2 regions of the Bordetella pertussis 18323 genome follow, and region 1 is predicted to be linked to the other one. Evidence: predicted binding sites of a transcription regulator. Region 1 holds the regulator's gene; the other holds the start of a gene.

Region 1 (7,361 bases):
CCTCGAACCAGCTCAGCTCCAGCGCCAGGAGCGCCTGCCGCTGGAGCAAGGCGGTCTGCTTGAAAATGCCACAGTTGTAACAATCCTGGCCCCACAGGAACACGCAGCGCAGGTCGTCGCCCGGCGCGCGCACCACTTGCTCGTCGAAGCTGGCGCTGTCGACGCGGCGCATGCCGAAGACCTGGAAGACCTCGGCGGGATCGAATGGGGCGGCGGCCATGCCTGCTTCAGCCCTGGCCGGCGGACACCACGACCAGCGCCGGACGCAGCGTGCGGTCGGCGATGACGTAGCCCTTCTGCAGCAGTTGCAGCACGGTATTGGCGGGCTGGTCGGCCGGCACCGAGGAAATCGCCTGGTGCAGGTGCGGGTCGAACTTGTCGCCCTGGGCCGGCGCGATTTCCTTGAGCAGATTGCGCTCGAAGGCGGCGGTCAGCTGCTTGAGCGTGACTTCCACGCCTTCGCGCCAGGCCTGCGCCGCCTGGTCGGGCTGGGCCAGGGCGGCCTCGAGGCTGTCCTTGACCGGAACCAGGCTCTCGGCGAACGATTCGATGCCGAACTTGCGGGCCTTGGCGACGTCTTCCTGGGCGCGGCGGCGCACATTCTCGGCTTCGGCCGCGGCGCGCAGCACCTGCTCCTGCTGAGCCTTGACGGTGGCCTGGGCTGCCTCGAGCTCGGCGCGCAGGGCCGCCAGCTCGGCCGACAAATCGTCCTCGAGACCGGGCGTCGCGGCGTTTTCGCCGCTTTCAGGGGTCGAATCGACCGGCTCTTGGGGTGCCGTCATGGGAGTCCTCCAGAATATAAATTGGCTTCAAGCGCCAACGATGGGGGCGAATGCCCCCATTTCAAGTCCGGTTTTCCAGGAAAAAAAGCCCGGCTCCCATGACGCCGCCGGACGGCGCGTCGCCGCCCGGATGTTGCGGCCCTATTTTTTCCCGGGCTGGGCCGGCGCGGGCGGGTCGCTGGCGGGGAAGGTGTCCTCCAGCGCCTCGTCGACCTTGTCGTCGGGCTCGTCCCGCTCGTCCTCGGACGTGATGGCGATCGGGTCGCTGGCGGGGAAGGTCTCCAGCAGCGCCTCGTCGAGTTCGCGCTCGAGCTGGTCTTCTTCCAGGTTGGCATGCCCGGGCGGACCCGAGGTGCCGATGGTGGGCTTGCGAGGAGGATTCATGGCCGTCTCCCTGAAAATGCTGCACATTCGCGGAATGGACCGGCGCGCTCGCGCCCGCCGCTTCAACCACAGTGTACGCGTTCAGGGATTGCCGGTCGGCCAGCCCCGCAACTGGCGTTCGACCAGGTCGGTCAGGCCTTCGATCCAGGGCGGGCAGTCATTCAGCGCCGGGATGTAGCGGAACTGCCTGCCGCCGGCCGCCACGAAGGCGTCGCGGCATTCCTGGCTGATTTCCTCGAGCGTTTCCAGGCAGTCGGCCACGAACCCCGGACACACCACGTCGACCTCGGTCACGCCCTGCCGGGCCAGTTCCGCCAGGGTGGGCTCGGTATAGGGTTCGAGCCAGCGCGCCGAGCCGAACCGGCTCTGGAATGTCACCTCGACCTCGTCCTCGCGCAGGCCCAGGCGCTCGCGCAGCAGGCGCGCGGTATCGAGGCAATCGCGGTAGTAGGGGTCGCCCAGTTCGATCGAATAGCGCGGCAGCCCATGAAAGCTCATGACCAGCTTCTGGGGCCGGCCGTGGGCCTGCCAGAATTCGGCGATGCGTCCGGCCTGCGCCTCGACGTAGGCCGGGTCGTTGTGGAAGCGCTTGACGAAGCGCAGCGCCGGCTGGTCGCGCAGGCGCCCCGCGTGGCGCGTCACGGCATCGACCACCGTGGCCGTGGTGCTGGCCGCGTATTGCGGGTACAGCGGCACGGCCAGGATGTGATCGCAGCCGCGCTCGCGCAAGGCCGTGATCGCCGCCGGGATCGACGGCTTGCCATAGCGCATGGCCAGCTCCACCTCGGCATGCACTCCGCGCGCGGCCAGGCCCTGGCGCACCCCTGCGGCCTGCCTCTGGCTGTAGACCAGCAGGGGCGAGCCCTCCTCCATCCAGATGCCGGCATAGCGCGGCGCCAGCTTCTTGGGCCGCATGGTCAATACCAGCCCGTGCAGGATGGGCATCCACAGATAGCGCGGAATCTCGATCACGCGCGGGTCGGACAGGAATTCGCCCAGGTACCGCCGTATCGCGCCGCGCGTGGGCTCATCGGGGGTGCCCAGGTTGACCAGCAGCACGCCGACGCGCCCCGGTCCGCATGGCGGCGGGTTTTCGTCGAAAGGGTCCTGCGCGGGGGTTTCGGGCAGATAGCGTTCGGGCCAAAGGTACTTGAACAGGCGAAGAAACACGAAGACACCTCTCAAGGCGCCGCCCCGCGCGCAGGCGGTATCCGGCCCGAAATGGGATTATTGGTTGTGGCTCAAGGCGTTGGACAGCAAGCGCGCAGTGATGTCGACAATGGGGATGACCCGCTCGTACGCCATCCGGGTAGGGCCGATGACCCCCAGCGTGCCGATGACCTTGCCATCCACGCCATACGGCGCCGTGATGACCGACACTTCTTCCATCGGCACCAGCTGCGAATCGCCGCCGATGTAGATCTGCACCCCTTGCGCGCGGCTGGAGACGTCCAGCAACTGCAGCAGATCGGTTTTCTTTTCGAACAACGAGAACATCTTGCGCAGCCGGTCCATGTCGGAAGCGATGTCGGTCACGTCCAGCAGCTTGCGCTCGCCGGAGATCACCACCGCCTCGCCGTCGTCGGCCGCCTCGGCGCCGGCCTCGACCGCCGCCTGCATCAGGCGCGAGATATCGTCGCGCAGTTGCGCCAGTTCGGTCGACAGCGTGCGGCGCACGGCATCGAACGACTTGCCGGAGAAGTGCACGTTGAAGAAATTGCCCGCCTCCAGCAGCTCGGCTTCGGTGTAGTCGCGCTGCGCCGACAGGATGCGGTTCTGCACATCGCCCTCGGGGGTCACGATGATCAGCAGCACCCGCTTGTCGGACAGGCGGATGAACTCGATCTGGCGGAAAATCTGGGTCCGCTTGGGCGTGAGCACCACGCCGGCGAACTGGGTGAGGTTGGACAGCAGCGCCGCCGCCGCGTTGACCGCCCGGCTGGGCTCGGACACGGGCAGCAGCTCGCCGATATGGGCGGGCTCGAACTGGTAGGCGCGCACCGCCAGCAGCGAATCGACGAACATGCGATACCCGCGCGGCGTGGGCACCCTTCCAGCCGAGGTGTGGGGGCTGTGGATCAGCCCCAGCTCTTCCAGGTCGGCCATGACATTGCGTATCGTGGCCGGCGACAGATCGAACACTTTGGAAAGCGTGCGTGAGCCGACCGGTTGCCCGTCGGCGATGTAGCGTTCGATCAACGCCTTGAGCAATGCGCGTGCGCGGTCATCCATGAGCGTATTTTAGGGAAACTTTCAACAAAGGGGCGTTTTTTGTCCAGCACGGCAATATGCGGCCCCATATAATCGCAAAATCGGCATCTCAAAACACACTTTACGCGGCTCGCCATGTACTTTCCCATTGTCGCCCTGATCGGCAGATACCAGGACACCGGCCTGGACGCACCGCTGACCGCGCTGGCGCAAATGCTGACGCAGGCCGGCCGCCGCGTGCTGGTCGAGGCCGAGACGGCGCGCAACGCCGGCGTCAGCGGCTATCCCGTGGCCGACTGGGATGAAATCGGCCGCACCGCCACGCTGGCGGTCGTGATGGGCGGCGACGGCACCGTGCTGGGCGCGGCGCGCCACCTCGCGCCGTACGGCGTGCCGCTGATCGGCATCAACCACGGGCGGCTGGGCTTCATCACCGACATTCCGCTGCAGGATGCCCACGACGCGCTGGGCCGCGTGCTGGAAGGCAACTACCAGGCCGAGGACCGCATGCTGCTGCAAGGCGGCGTCTGGCGCGGCGAGCAGCAGATGTACTCGGCCTCGGCCGTCAACGACGTGGTGCTCAACCGCGCCGGCCGCGGCGGCATGATCGAAGTGCGGGTCGAACTCGACGGCGCCTTCATGTACACGCAGCGCGCCGACGGCCTGATCATCGCCACGCCCACCGGCTCCACCGCCTACTCGCTGTCGGCCAACGGCCCCATCCTGCATCCCGGCATGAATGCCATGGTGCTGGTGCCGGTCGCGCCCCAGACCCTCTCCAACCGCCCGATCGTCATTCCCGACAGCGGCGTGCTCAACATGACGCTGACGGCCATGGGGCGGGTGGAAATCGGCGCCAGCGTGCATTTCGACATGCAGACCTGGTCCGACCTGCAGCCGGGCGACCGCATCACGGTGCAGCGCGCCCCGCATATCATCCGCTTCGTGCACCCCGAAGGCTACAGCTTCTTCTCCACCCTGCGCCGCAAGTTGCACTGGAACCTGATGCCGCAGGCCACCGACAACCTTGAGTAGCCCGTCGCGTCCGCCATGTTGCGAACCCTCCATATCCGCGATTTCGTCATCGTCGAACAGACCGAGCTCCACTTCGGCGACGGCTTTACCGTCTTTTCCGGCGAAACCGGCGCCGGCAAGTCGATCCTGATCGATGCGCTGGCCCTGACGCTGGGCGAGCGCGGCGACGCCTCGATGCTGCGCGAAGGCGCGGCGCGCGCCGATATCACCGCCGTCTTCGACGCCCCGCCCGCCCTGCGCGACTGGCTGGCCGAACGCGAACTCGACAGCGGCGACGAACTGGCGCTGCGCCGCGTCATCGACAGCCAGGGCCGCAGCCGCGCCTACATCAACGGCATGCCGGCCACGATCGCCCAATTGCGCGAGCTCGGCGACGGACTGGTCGACATCCACGGCCAGCACGCCCACCAAAGCCTGATGCGCCCCGAGGCCCAGCGCGACCTGCTCGACGCCCACGGCGGGCACGCCGAACTGCGCCAGACGGTGGCGCAGGCCTGGAAGCAATGGCGCGCGCTGGCCCGCCAGCTCGATACCGCCGAGCAGGACGCCGAGGCGCTGGCCGCCGAACGCGACCGCCTGCAATGGCAGTCGGACGAACTGGACCGCCTGGGGCTGGGTCCGGACGAATGGGATGCGCTGCAAACCGAGCACACCCGGCTGTCGCACGCCCAGTCGCTGCTGGACGGGGCCTCGCGCATCCTCGAGGCGCTGGACGGCGAGCACGACTCGGCCCAGCACCGCCTCAATGGCGCCGCCCACCAATTGCAGCAGATGCTGCGCCACGACCCCGCCCTGCAAGGCATCGGCGACGAACTCGAATCGGCCCGCATCGCGATCACCGAAGCCGTCTCCGACCTGAACAACTACGTCAGCCGGGTCGAACTGGACCCGCAGCGCCTGGCCGATGTCGAAGCCCGGCTGAGCGCCGTGTTCGAGACCGCCCGCAAGTTCAAGTGCGAACCGCACGACCTGCCCGCGCTGCGCGACTCCCTGCACGGCAAGCTGGCCGAAATGCAGGCCGCCAGCGACGTGCAGGCGCTACGCGCGCAGGCCGAGGCGGCGCAGGCCCGATACGAAGCCGCGGCGGCGCGCCTGTCGGCCGCGCGGCGCAAGATCGCCAAGGATCTCGGCAAGCAGGTCACCCAGGCCATGCAGACCCTGTCCATGCAGGGCGGGCGTTTCGAGGCGGCCCTGACCGGCGGCGCGCCGTCGGCGCATGGCAGCGAGCAGGTGGAGTTCCTGGTCGCGGGCCACGCGGGCAGCACGCCGCGGCCATTGGCCAAGGTGGCCTCGGGGGGCGAACTGTCGCGTATTTCGCTGGCGCTGTCGGTGATCGCCAGCCGCGCCGCGCGCGTGCCCACCCTGATCTTCGACGAGGTCGACAGCGGCGTGGGCGGCGCGGTGGCGGAAGCGGTCGGCAAGCTGCTGCGCGAACTGGGCCAGCGCCACCAGGTGCTGTGCGTGACGCACCTGCCGCAAGTGGCGGCCTGCGCCCATGCGCAGTATCGCGTCAGCAAGGTCGAAAGCGGCGGTTCCACGCGCTCGCGCATCGCCGAGCTGGATGCCGAGGCGCGGGTCGAGGAAGTCGCGCGCATGCTGGGCGGCATCAAGATCACGGCCACCACCCGCGACCACGCACGCGAAATGCTGGGCGGCCATACCGCGCCGGCGGCCTGAGCGCGCCTGCTACCAAACCGCAAAAAAAAACCTCCAGGCTTGCGCCTGGAGGCAGGGTTGGTAGAGCCGGAGGATCAGCGGCCCTTCTGACAGTTTCCGCAAATGCCGTACAACACCATGGCATGGCTTTCGAGCACAAAGCCGTTGTCCTTCGCCACCTTGTATTGACGCTTCTCAATATCGGGATCCGAAAACTCGAATACCGTACCGCAATTGGTGCAGATGAGGTGATCGTGGTGATCGCCATCATTCAGCTCGAACACCGCCTTGCCGGTATCGAACTGGCTACGCGTGAGGATGCCCGCCTGCTCGAACTGCGTCAGCACGCGATATACCGTCGCCAGCCCGATTTCCACATTCTCGGCGATCAGCGCGCGATAGACATCTTCCGCGCTGAGGTGGCGGAGGTCGGATTTACGAAAAATGTCAAGGATCTTCAGGCGGGGAAACGTCGCCTTCAGGCCCATGTTTTTCAGTTCGCTTTGGTCGCTCATGGTGTAATCGCTCTCCATCCGCGGTGGCATGGGGGGTCGATGGTCGACGCAAGCCAGCGTAGCCATCACCCGCTGCCCCACGGAACTATCGTTATGAAACCTTTATGATAACGGTTTTATCCGTTTCCAATAATAGGGGCGCTAGTGTCCATGATCGCACGTATTTCCCTGCGGCCTCTGAAGGGGCTCGCGGTGGCTGTCCTGGCAGCCTCCGCCCTGACCGCCTGCTCGTCCGGCAAATGGGGATTCCCCTACAAGGCCGGCGTCCAGCAAGGCAACTGGATCACCAAAGAGCAGGTCGCCCTGCTGCAGCAAGGCATGTCGCGCGAACAGGTGCGCTTCGCCCTGGGCAGCCCCACGCTGACCAGCGTGCTGCACGCCGATCGCTGGGATTACCCCTACTACTTCAAGCCCGGCTACGGCAAGGCGCAGGAACGCCAGTTCACCGTGTGGTTCGAGAACGACCACCTGGTACGCTGGAGCGGGGATGAACAGCCCGACCTCCAGCCGTTCCAGATCGAGAAAGTGAACGCCAAGCAGGAAGAAAAAGCCGACGCCCAGGTGGATACGGCCGAGAAGCGCCAGGAAGGCATCGACAAGGCTGAAAAAGTCCGGCCCCATGTCGATGTCACGACGCCGGACAACCCCACCCTCGACTACCCGGGCGAGCCGGGCCAAACCTTCGAACCGCTCAAGTAAATGACGCAAGCCACCCCCCAGCGCATCGCCATCGCGGGCGCCAGCGGCCGCATGGGCCAGATGCTGATCGAAGCCGTCC
Region 2 (7,361 bases), 1.9 Mb from region 1:
GTGTTCGGGCTGGGCGGCATCGGCCTGAACGTCATCCAGGGCGCGAAGATGGTGGGCGCCGACAAGATCATCGGCGTGGACCTCAATCCGGCGCGCGAAGCCATGGCGCGCAAGTTCGGCATGACCCATTTCGTCAACCCGAGCGAAGTCGAGAACGTGGTCGACCACATCATCCAGATGACCGACGGCGGCGCGGACTATTCGTTCGAGTGCATCGGCAACACCAAGGTCATGCGCCAGGCGCTGGAGTGCTGCCACAAGGGCTGGGGCCAGTCCGTCATCATCGGCGTGGCCGAGGCCGGGGCGGAAATCAGCACCCGTCCGTTCCAGCTGGTGACCGGCCGCGAGTGGAAAGGCTCGGCGTTCGGCGGCGCGCGCGGCCGCACCGACGTGCCCAAGATCGTCGACTGGTACATGGAAGGCAAGATCAACATCGATGACCTGATCACGCACACCCTGCCCCTGGACCGCATCAACGAAGGCTTCGACCTGATGAAGCGCGGCGAGTCCATCCGCTCCGTCGTGGTGTACTGACATGGCGGTCCTGGAACTCGTATCGCAGCATCGCTGCTTCGATGGCTGGCAACGCTACTATCGCCATGCCTCGAAGGAGATCGGCCTGCCCATGCGCTTTTCGGTCTTCGTGCCGCCCCAGGCCGCGCACGGCCCGGTGCCGGTGCTGTTCTACCTGGCCGGGCTGACCTGCACCGAGGAAACCTTCATGATCAAGGCCGGCGCGCAGCGCCTGGCCGCCCAGCACGGCGTGATGCTGGTGGCGCCGGACACCAGCCCGCGCGGCGCCGGCCTCCCCGGCGAGGACGAGCACTGGGACTTCGGCGTCGGCGCGGGGTTCTACCTCGATGCCACCGCCGAGCCGTGGCGCAGCCACTACCGGATGTACAGCTACGTGGTCGACGAGCTGCATGGCATCGTCACCGGCGAGCTGCCGGGCGACGCGGGACGGGTGGGCATCTTCGGCCACTCCATGGGCGGCCATGGCGCCCTGGTGCTGGCCCTGCGCAATCCGGACAAGTTCCGCTCGGTCTCGGCCTTCGCGCCGGTCGTCGCGCCTGCCCAGGTGCCGTGGGGCCACAAGGCCTTCGAACGCTACCTGGGCCCCGACCGCCAGGCCTGGGAGGCCTATGACGCCAGCGCATTGATGCGCACGCTGCGCCAGCCCTATCCGGAAGGCATCCTGGTCGACCAGGGCCTGGCCGATGGTTTCCTGGTCGAGCAGCTGCGTCCCGAGCTGTTCGAAGCGGCGTGCCGCCACGCCGGCCAGCCGCTGACGCTGCGCCGGCACGAGGGCTACGACCACGGCTATTACTTCATTTCGACCTTCATCGAGGATCACATCCGGTTTCACGTCGAGCGGCTGGGGTAACAGGCCGGGCCCGGGCCGCTTTATATACTGGGCGGCCCGGATGCCCGCGCAAGGACCCCAGTGATCGACGCTCTTGCTCCTTTGCCTGGATCGGCCTGGCGGCGCTGATCGTGCTGCTGCCGGGCCTGGCCATGTTGTTCGGACGCGGCGGCCCGCGCGACGAGGCCGGCCGCCGCGTGTTCCGGCTGCGGCCGGTGCGCCGGCTGTTCGGCCTGCTGCTGCTGGCCCTGGCCGGCGTTTCGGGCCTGCTGGCCCTGTCGCTGGTGCAGTTTGTCCGCCTGACCGACGACAAGCCGGTGGCCAAGGTCATGGTGCGCCAGCAGGGCGATGGCCAGTTCCAGCTGGCCACGCGCACCCCCGACCAGCGGATGCGCGACTACACCCTGTACGGCGACCAATGGCAGATCGATGCCAAGGTGGTGCGCTGGCGGCTGCCGGCGCTGCTGGCGGGCGTCCCGCCGCTGTACCGGCTGGAGCGCCTGTCGGGGCGCTACCAGGACACGGCGCGCGAACGCTCGGCGCCCCGCTCGGTGCATGCCCTGGACGACTGGCCGGCGCCGGACCTGGCCCAGGTCAAGCGGCTGGTGCCCAACTGGCTGCCGTTCGTGGATGTCCAGTTTGGCAGCGCAGCATATATGCCCATGTTCGACGGCGCGCGCTACCAGGTGTACCTGGACCCGCGCGGCGCGCTGTTCATCCGGCCGGCGGACGCGGCCACGGCCGAGCGCCTGAAGCAATTGGGCTGGTAAATAAGGGACGCATAGAAAAATATCCTGCGTACTGGGAAATTCCGGAACTTTGGCGCGGCGCAGCAGTCGTATTAGCACTCGATTGCGTGGAGTGCTAACATCGTTCCATGCCTGTAGACAACCTTCCCCTGGAGGCCGCAAACATGACTCAACCCAGTAGTTCGTTGGCCCTTTCCGGCAACGCCCTGGCGTTGGCGGTGGCCAACCCGGGTGCGCTTGGCACCATCGATGCCTACATTTCCGCCGTCAACCGCCTGCCCATCCTGACCGCCGAACAGGAAGGCCAGCTCGCGCGCCGCCTGCGCGACGAAGGCGACCTCGAGGCCGCGCGCGAACTGGTCGTGTCGCACCTGCGTCTGGTGGTGTCGGTGGCGCGCCAGTACCTGGGTTACGGCCTGCCGCACGCCGACCTGATCCAGGAAGGCAATGTCGGCCTGATGAAGGCCGTCAAGCGCTTCGACCCCGAGCGCGGGGTGCGGCTGGTGTCGTTCGCCGTGCACTGGATCAAGGCCGAAATCCACGAATTCATCATCCGCAACTGGCGGCTGGTCAAGGTGGCCACCACCAAGGCGCAGCGCAAGCTGTTCTTCAACCTGCGCAGCATGCGCCCCGACGGCCAGACGCTGGATCCCGAGCAGGTCGACCACATCGCGCGCGAGCTCAATGTGCGCCGCGAGGACGTCAGCGAGATGGAAGTGCGCCTGTCCGGGCGCGACCTGTCGCTGGAAAGCCAGGACGACGATGACGACAGTTTCGCGCCGATCGCCTATCTGTCCGATGAGGGCCGGCAAGAGCCGAGCCGCGTGCTGGACCGCATGGCGCACGACGACCTGCAGGGCGCCGGCCTGGGCCGGGCGCTCGAAGCGCTGGACGCGCGTTCGCGCCGCATCATCGAGGCCCGCTGGCTGCAGGACGACGGCGGCCTGACCCTGCACGAACTGGCCCAGGAGTTCGGCGTATCGGCCGAACGGGTGCGCCAGATCGAAGCAGCGGCGCTGAAGAAAATGCGCGGTGCGCTGACCCCCGCCTGACGCCGTACGCGGCGCCCGCGCATGCAAGACAGACCGCTACGGCGGTCTGTTTTTTTGGGGGCCTTTGCGGCAGGGTGTGCCTGTCCCCGCTGGGACAGGCACACCCTCCTACGCCATGACATGCGGGCCTCGACGGGGAACCCCGCATTTTTGATACGTTCAGATACAAAATACTTGTCCGCCACCCTGGCACGCTGGAAACTAAATCGCGGCTCGTGCGCCTAAACATACGTAGACCGCGAACTTGGCCATGCCAACGGTTGCAGTCTTGTCATCCGTCTCGGCTTCTCCTCTTTCCCCTCCCCTATGAGACGGATGCTTGCGGGGCACCTAGCATATCGGTGCCCCATTTTTTTGCCTGCTCGTTGCGCAAGCCGCCCGCGGCGGCCCGGTTCAACCGGCGTTCTGGCGCAGCAAGGCGCGCCACCGGTCGCCGTCCAGGCGCCGCACGCCGGTCGCCAGCGATCCATCCGCATACAACTTCAGCCAGCGATAGCCCGGCGCGGCGTCGTCCACGCAATGCTTGCCGTCGCGCACGACGAACTGGAAACAGGTCGACGGCGTGGCCAGCATGCGCAGGTTGTGGCGGCGGCAGTCGAATTCCTGGTGCACGTGCCCCCACAGCAGCACGCGCGCCTGCGGCAGGCGCTGCAGGCGCTGGAAGAGCAGTTGCGCGTTGTCCAGCATCATGGTGTCGTGCCAGTCGGGGTCGCCTTGCACCGGGTTGTGGTGCACGGCCACCAGCAGCGGGCGGTCGCCGGCGAGGCGGGCGGCGCGGCTGAGCAAGTCGAGCTGATCGTCTGCGAGATGCCCGCCGTTGGAGCCGGGCACCGTCGAATCCAGCAGCACGATGCGCCAGGCGCCCAGGTCGAGCACCGGGTCGCTCCACGCGCCCAGTTCCGCCCGCAGCGTGGCAGGCGCGTCATGGTTGCCGGGCAGGCAGCGCACCGGCAAGCCGGTCTGCGCCAGCAGGGCGTGCAGGCGCTGGTACGAGGCCGGCGAACCGTCCTGCGACAGGTCGCCGGTGAGCAGCAGCGCGTCGGGGTTCAAGCCATCCTCGCCGACTTGCCGCAGCACGGCCTGCAGGCTGGCTTCGGTATCCACGCCCAGCATCGCCGTATGCGGTTCGTCGAACAGGTGCATGTCGGTCAATTGCACCAGCACGGCGGGCGCGTCGGCGCGAACGGGGGCGGCGGAATCGGACAAGATGGCTCCAGGGCAAACGGGGTTTTCACCATACCGAAATTTCCCGGCACAGGCCGGGCGCGCCATGCCGGCCGCGTAACCAAGTGTGCGCCCGGCCGCCGGCCAGCGTCGGTTTTCCGGAAAAAAACGCTATTCTTGTTGCTCTTTATAAGGCAGCCAGGACAAGAAGTCACGCCCATGGATATCGGTTTTCTCGTGTTTGGACTGGCTGGGCTGCTGACGCTGGTCTGTTTCATGCCGCCGCTTGCCGGCCGCCTCAAGCTGCCCTATTCGGTGCTGCTGGCGCTGGTCGGCTGCCTGCTGGGCATCGGCGTGCATTTGCACGGCTGGGCCCCGCCCGTGCTGGGCGACCTGCTCGACACCATCGAGCATTTCGAGATTTCATCCGAAACCTTCCTGATGGTGTTCCTGCCGGTGCTGCTGTTCGAGACCGCGTTGTCGATGAACGTGCGCCGGCTGATCGACGATATCGGTCCAATCCTGATGATGGCCATCGTGGCGGTCGTGGTGTGCACCCTGGTGGTGGGTTTCGCGGTCGACGCCGTTTCGTCGTATGGCCTGATCGTCTGCCTTCTGCTGGGCGCCATCGTGGCCACGACCGACCCGGCCGCGGTGGTGGGCATCTTCCGCGAAGTGGGCGCGCCCAAGCGGCTGACCACGCTGGTCGAGGGCGAGAGCCTGTTCAACGACGCGGCCTCGATCGCCTTGTATTCAGTGCTGCTGGCGGCGCTGGGCGGCAGCGGCGAGCTGTCGGTGGGCGCGGTCTTCAACGATTTCATTTTCCATTTCGTGGGCGGCGGGTTGGCCGGTTTCCTGATGGGGCGCCTGGCATGCGCGCTGTTTGCCTGGCTGCGCGGCTTTCCGACCGCCGAAATCACCCTGACGCTGACGCTGGCTTATCTGTCGTTCTTCATTTCCGAGCATTACCTGGGCGTGTCCGGGGTGGTGGCCACCGTGATCGCGGGACTGGTGGTGGATTCGACCGGGCGCACGCGCATGTCGCCCACCACGTTCGAGTTCCTGTCCAGCGCCTGGGGGCAGTTCGGCTTCTGGGCCAATTCTCTGATCTTCCTGTTCGCGGCCATGCTGATTCCCAAGCTGATGGCCGAGGCGGACTGGCAGGAGCTGCTGCTGGTGCTGGTGGTGTTCGCCGCCACCCTGGCCGCGCGCGCCATCGTGGTGTTCGGCCTGCTGCCGCTGCTGCGGGTGGCGCGCATCGGCGCCGAGGTCAGCAACCCGTACAAGAGCGTCATGTGGTGGGGCGGCCTGCGCGGCGCCGTGTCGCTGGCGCTGGCCCTGGCGGTGACCGAGCAGAGTTCGGTGCCCGAGCAGGCGCGCCAGTTCGTGGCCGTGGCGACCACCGGTTTCGTGCTGATGACCCTGATGATCAACGGCGTGAGCCTGCGTCCGCTGATCCGCATGCTGGGCCTGAACCAGTTGTCCCCGGTGGAGCGCACCATCCGCAACCAGGTATTGGCGGCCGCGCTGGAGGACCTGCAGGGCCGCACCGAGGAGATCGCCAAGGTCGACCATGTCAATCCCGAGGCGCGCGACCGCATCCGGGCGGTGTTCGATGCCAGCCTGACCAGCGTGCACGACGGGCAGGTCGGCCAGATGACGCTGGACCAGCGGGTGGCGGTCGGCCTGTCCATCGTGGCCCGGCGCGAAGAGGAAATGTTCTTCGATATCCTGAAGGCGCAGATCGTCGACTGGCGCCTGGCCGAAGGCCTGCTGGCGCGCGCCGAGCGCCTGGAAGACGCGGTGCGCGCCGGCGGGCTGGCCGGCTTCGAGGCGGGCATCGTTGCCGACGTGCGCTATTCGCGGCTGTTCCGCATGGCCTTGCGGACGCACTACATGTTCGGCTTCCAGGGTTGGCTGGCGCGCGAGCTGGGCAAGCGTTTCGCCAGCCTGCTGACCAAGCGGTCGGTGGCGCGGGACCTGATGAAGTTCGCGCGCGAACAGGTGGCCCCCCTGCTGGGCGAAGAGGCCGCAGACCGCATCATCGCCGCGCACCAGCGCCGCCTGGACCTGATCGAGAACGCGCTGCAGGCGCTGACGCTGCAGTACCCGTCGTATTCGCTCTGGCTGCAGGAAAGCCACCTGGGCCGGGTGGCGCGCGAGCTGGAGCGCCGGCGCTATCGCGACATGCTGGAACAGTTCCTCATCAGCGGCGAAGTCTATGCCGACTTGATGGCGCAGTTGAAAGCCCGCTGGCAGCACATCGACAAGCATCCGCCACTGGACATCGAGCTGGGCTCGGCCGAACTGGTCAAGCGCGTGCCGCTGTTCGAGGGCCTGAGCCAGGATTCGCTGCGCGCGATCTGCCGCCTGCTCAAGCCGCGCCTGGCCCTGCCCGACCAGCATATATTGACCGAGGGCCGCCATGGCCAGGAGATGTGCATCGTGGCGTCCGGGGCCGTGGTGGTGCATCTGCCCGACCACACCACCATCGAACTGGGCAGCGGGGAGTTCTTCGGCGAGCTCGCCCTGCTGGGCGAGGAGCAACTGGTGCCCGATGTCACGTCGCTGGGCTACAGCAAGCTGCTGATGCTGTCGGCGCGCGATTTCCATGCCCTGCTGGCGCGCGACGAGCACCTGCACGAGCGCATCCAGACCGTTGCCAAGCAGCGCATGCGCGCCATCGAGGTGTGGAAGCAATACTCGCAAGCCGCGGCGGCGGCCGCCGCCAGCACGGCCTCGGAGGATTCGGCGCCGGCGTAGGCGGCCGAGTGGCATGGCGTACGGCAGTGTGCCTGTCCCCGCGGGGACAGGCACCGGGAAGTCGGCGGGTACCAGTCCCCCTGCGGGGACAGGCACCCGGGGGTCAGGTTGTGCCTTCGGCTCTGCGTTGCATGATGTCCTCGACGATGACCAGCGCGGCTTCCAGGGTGAATTCGCCGGCTTCGATGCGGCGTACGGCGTGGTCGACGCTGGTGGTGGCGATTTCCATGACTTCGCCGTCGCGGTTGGCCGGCCGTGCGTCGGCCGGCA

The links. Region 1 encodes HrcA, which represses chaperone genes, less so after heat shock. Its sites were predicted from a motif close to TTAGCACTCNNNNNNNNNGAGTGCTAA; they were not measured.
Region 2: the regulator HrcA is predicted to act here: its motif matches at 2,205-2,231, upstream of rpoH (RNA polymerase sigma factor RpoH).

The regions. Positions count from the first base shown of each region.
Region 1 is NC_018518.1:1,657,955-1,665,315, reverse strand. Features, by position in the region: gene BN118_RS07880 (thioredoxin family protein) at 1-220, opposite strand, end outside; gene grpE (nucleotide exchange factor GrpE) at 228-782, opposite strand; gene BN118_RS07870 (hypothetical protein) at 924-1,166, opposite strand; gene hemH (ferrochelatase) at 1,248-2,336, opposite strand; gene hrcA (heat-inducible transcriptional repressor HrcA) at 2,394-3,398, opposite strand; gene BN118_RS07855 (NAD kinase) at 3,513-4,412, shown strand; gene recN (DNA repair protein RecN) at 4,428-6,089, shown strand; gene fur (ferric iron uptake transcriptional regulator) at 6,164-6,583, opposite strand; gene BN118_RS07840 (outer membrane protein assembly factor BamE) at 6,734-7,282, shown strand; gene dapB (4-hydroxy-tetrahydrodipicolinate reductase) at 7,283-7,361, shown strand, end outside.
Region 2 is NC_018518.1:3,835,501-3,842,861, reverse strand. Features, by position in the region: gene BN118_RS18240 (S-(hydroxymethyl)glutathione dehydrogenase/class III alcohol dehydrogenase) at 1-534, shown strand, start outside; gene fghA (S-formylglutathione hydrolase) at 536-1,384, shown strand; gene BN118_RS18230 (hypothetical protein) at 1,495-2,133, shown strand; gene rpoH (RNA polymerase sigma factor RpoH) at 2,241-3,164, shown strand; gene BN118_RS18220 (phosphodiesterase) at 3,558-4,370, opposite strand; gene BN118_RS18215 (cation:proton antiporter) at 4,548-7,091, shown strand; gene BN118_RS18210 (NUDIX hydrolase) at 7,195-7,361, opposite strand, start outside.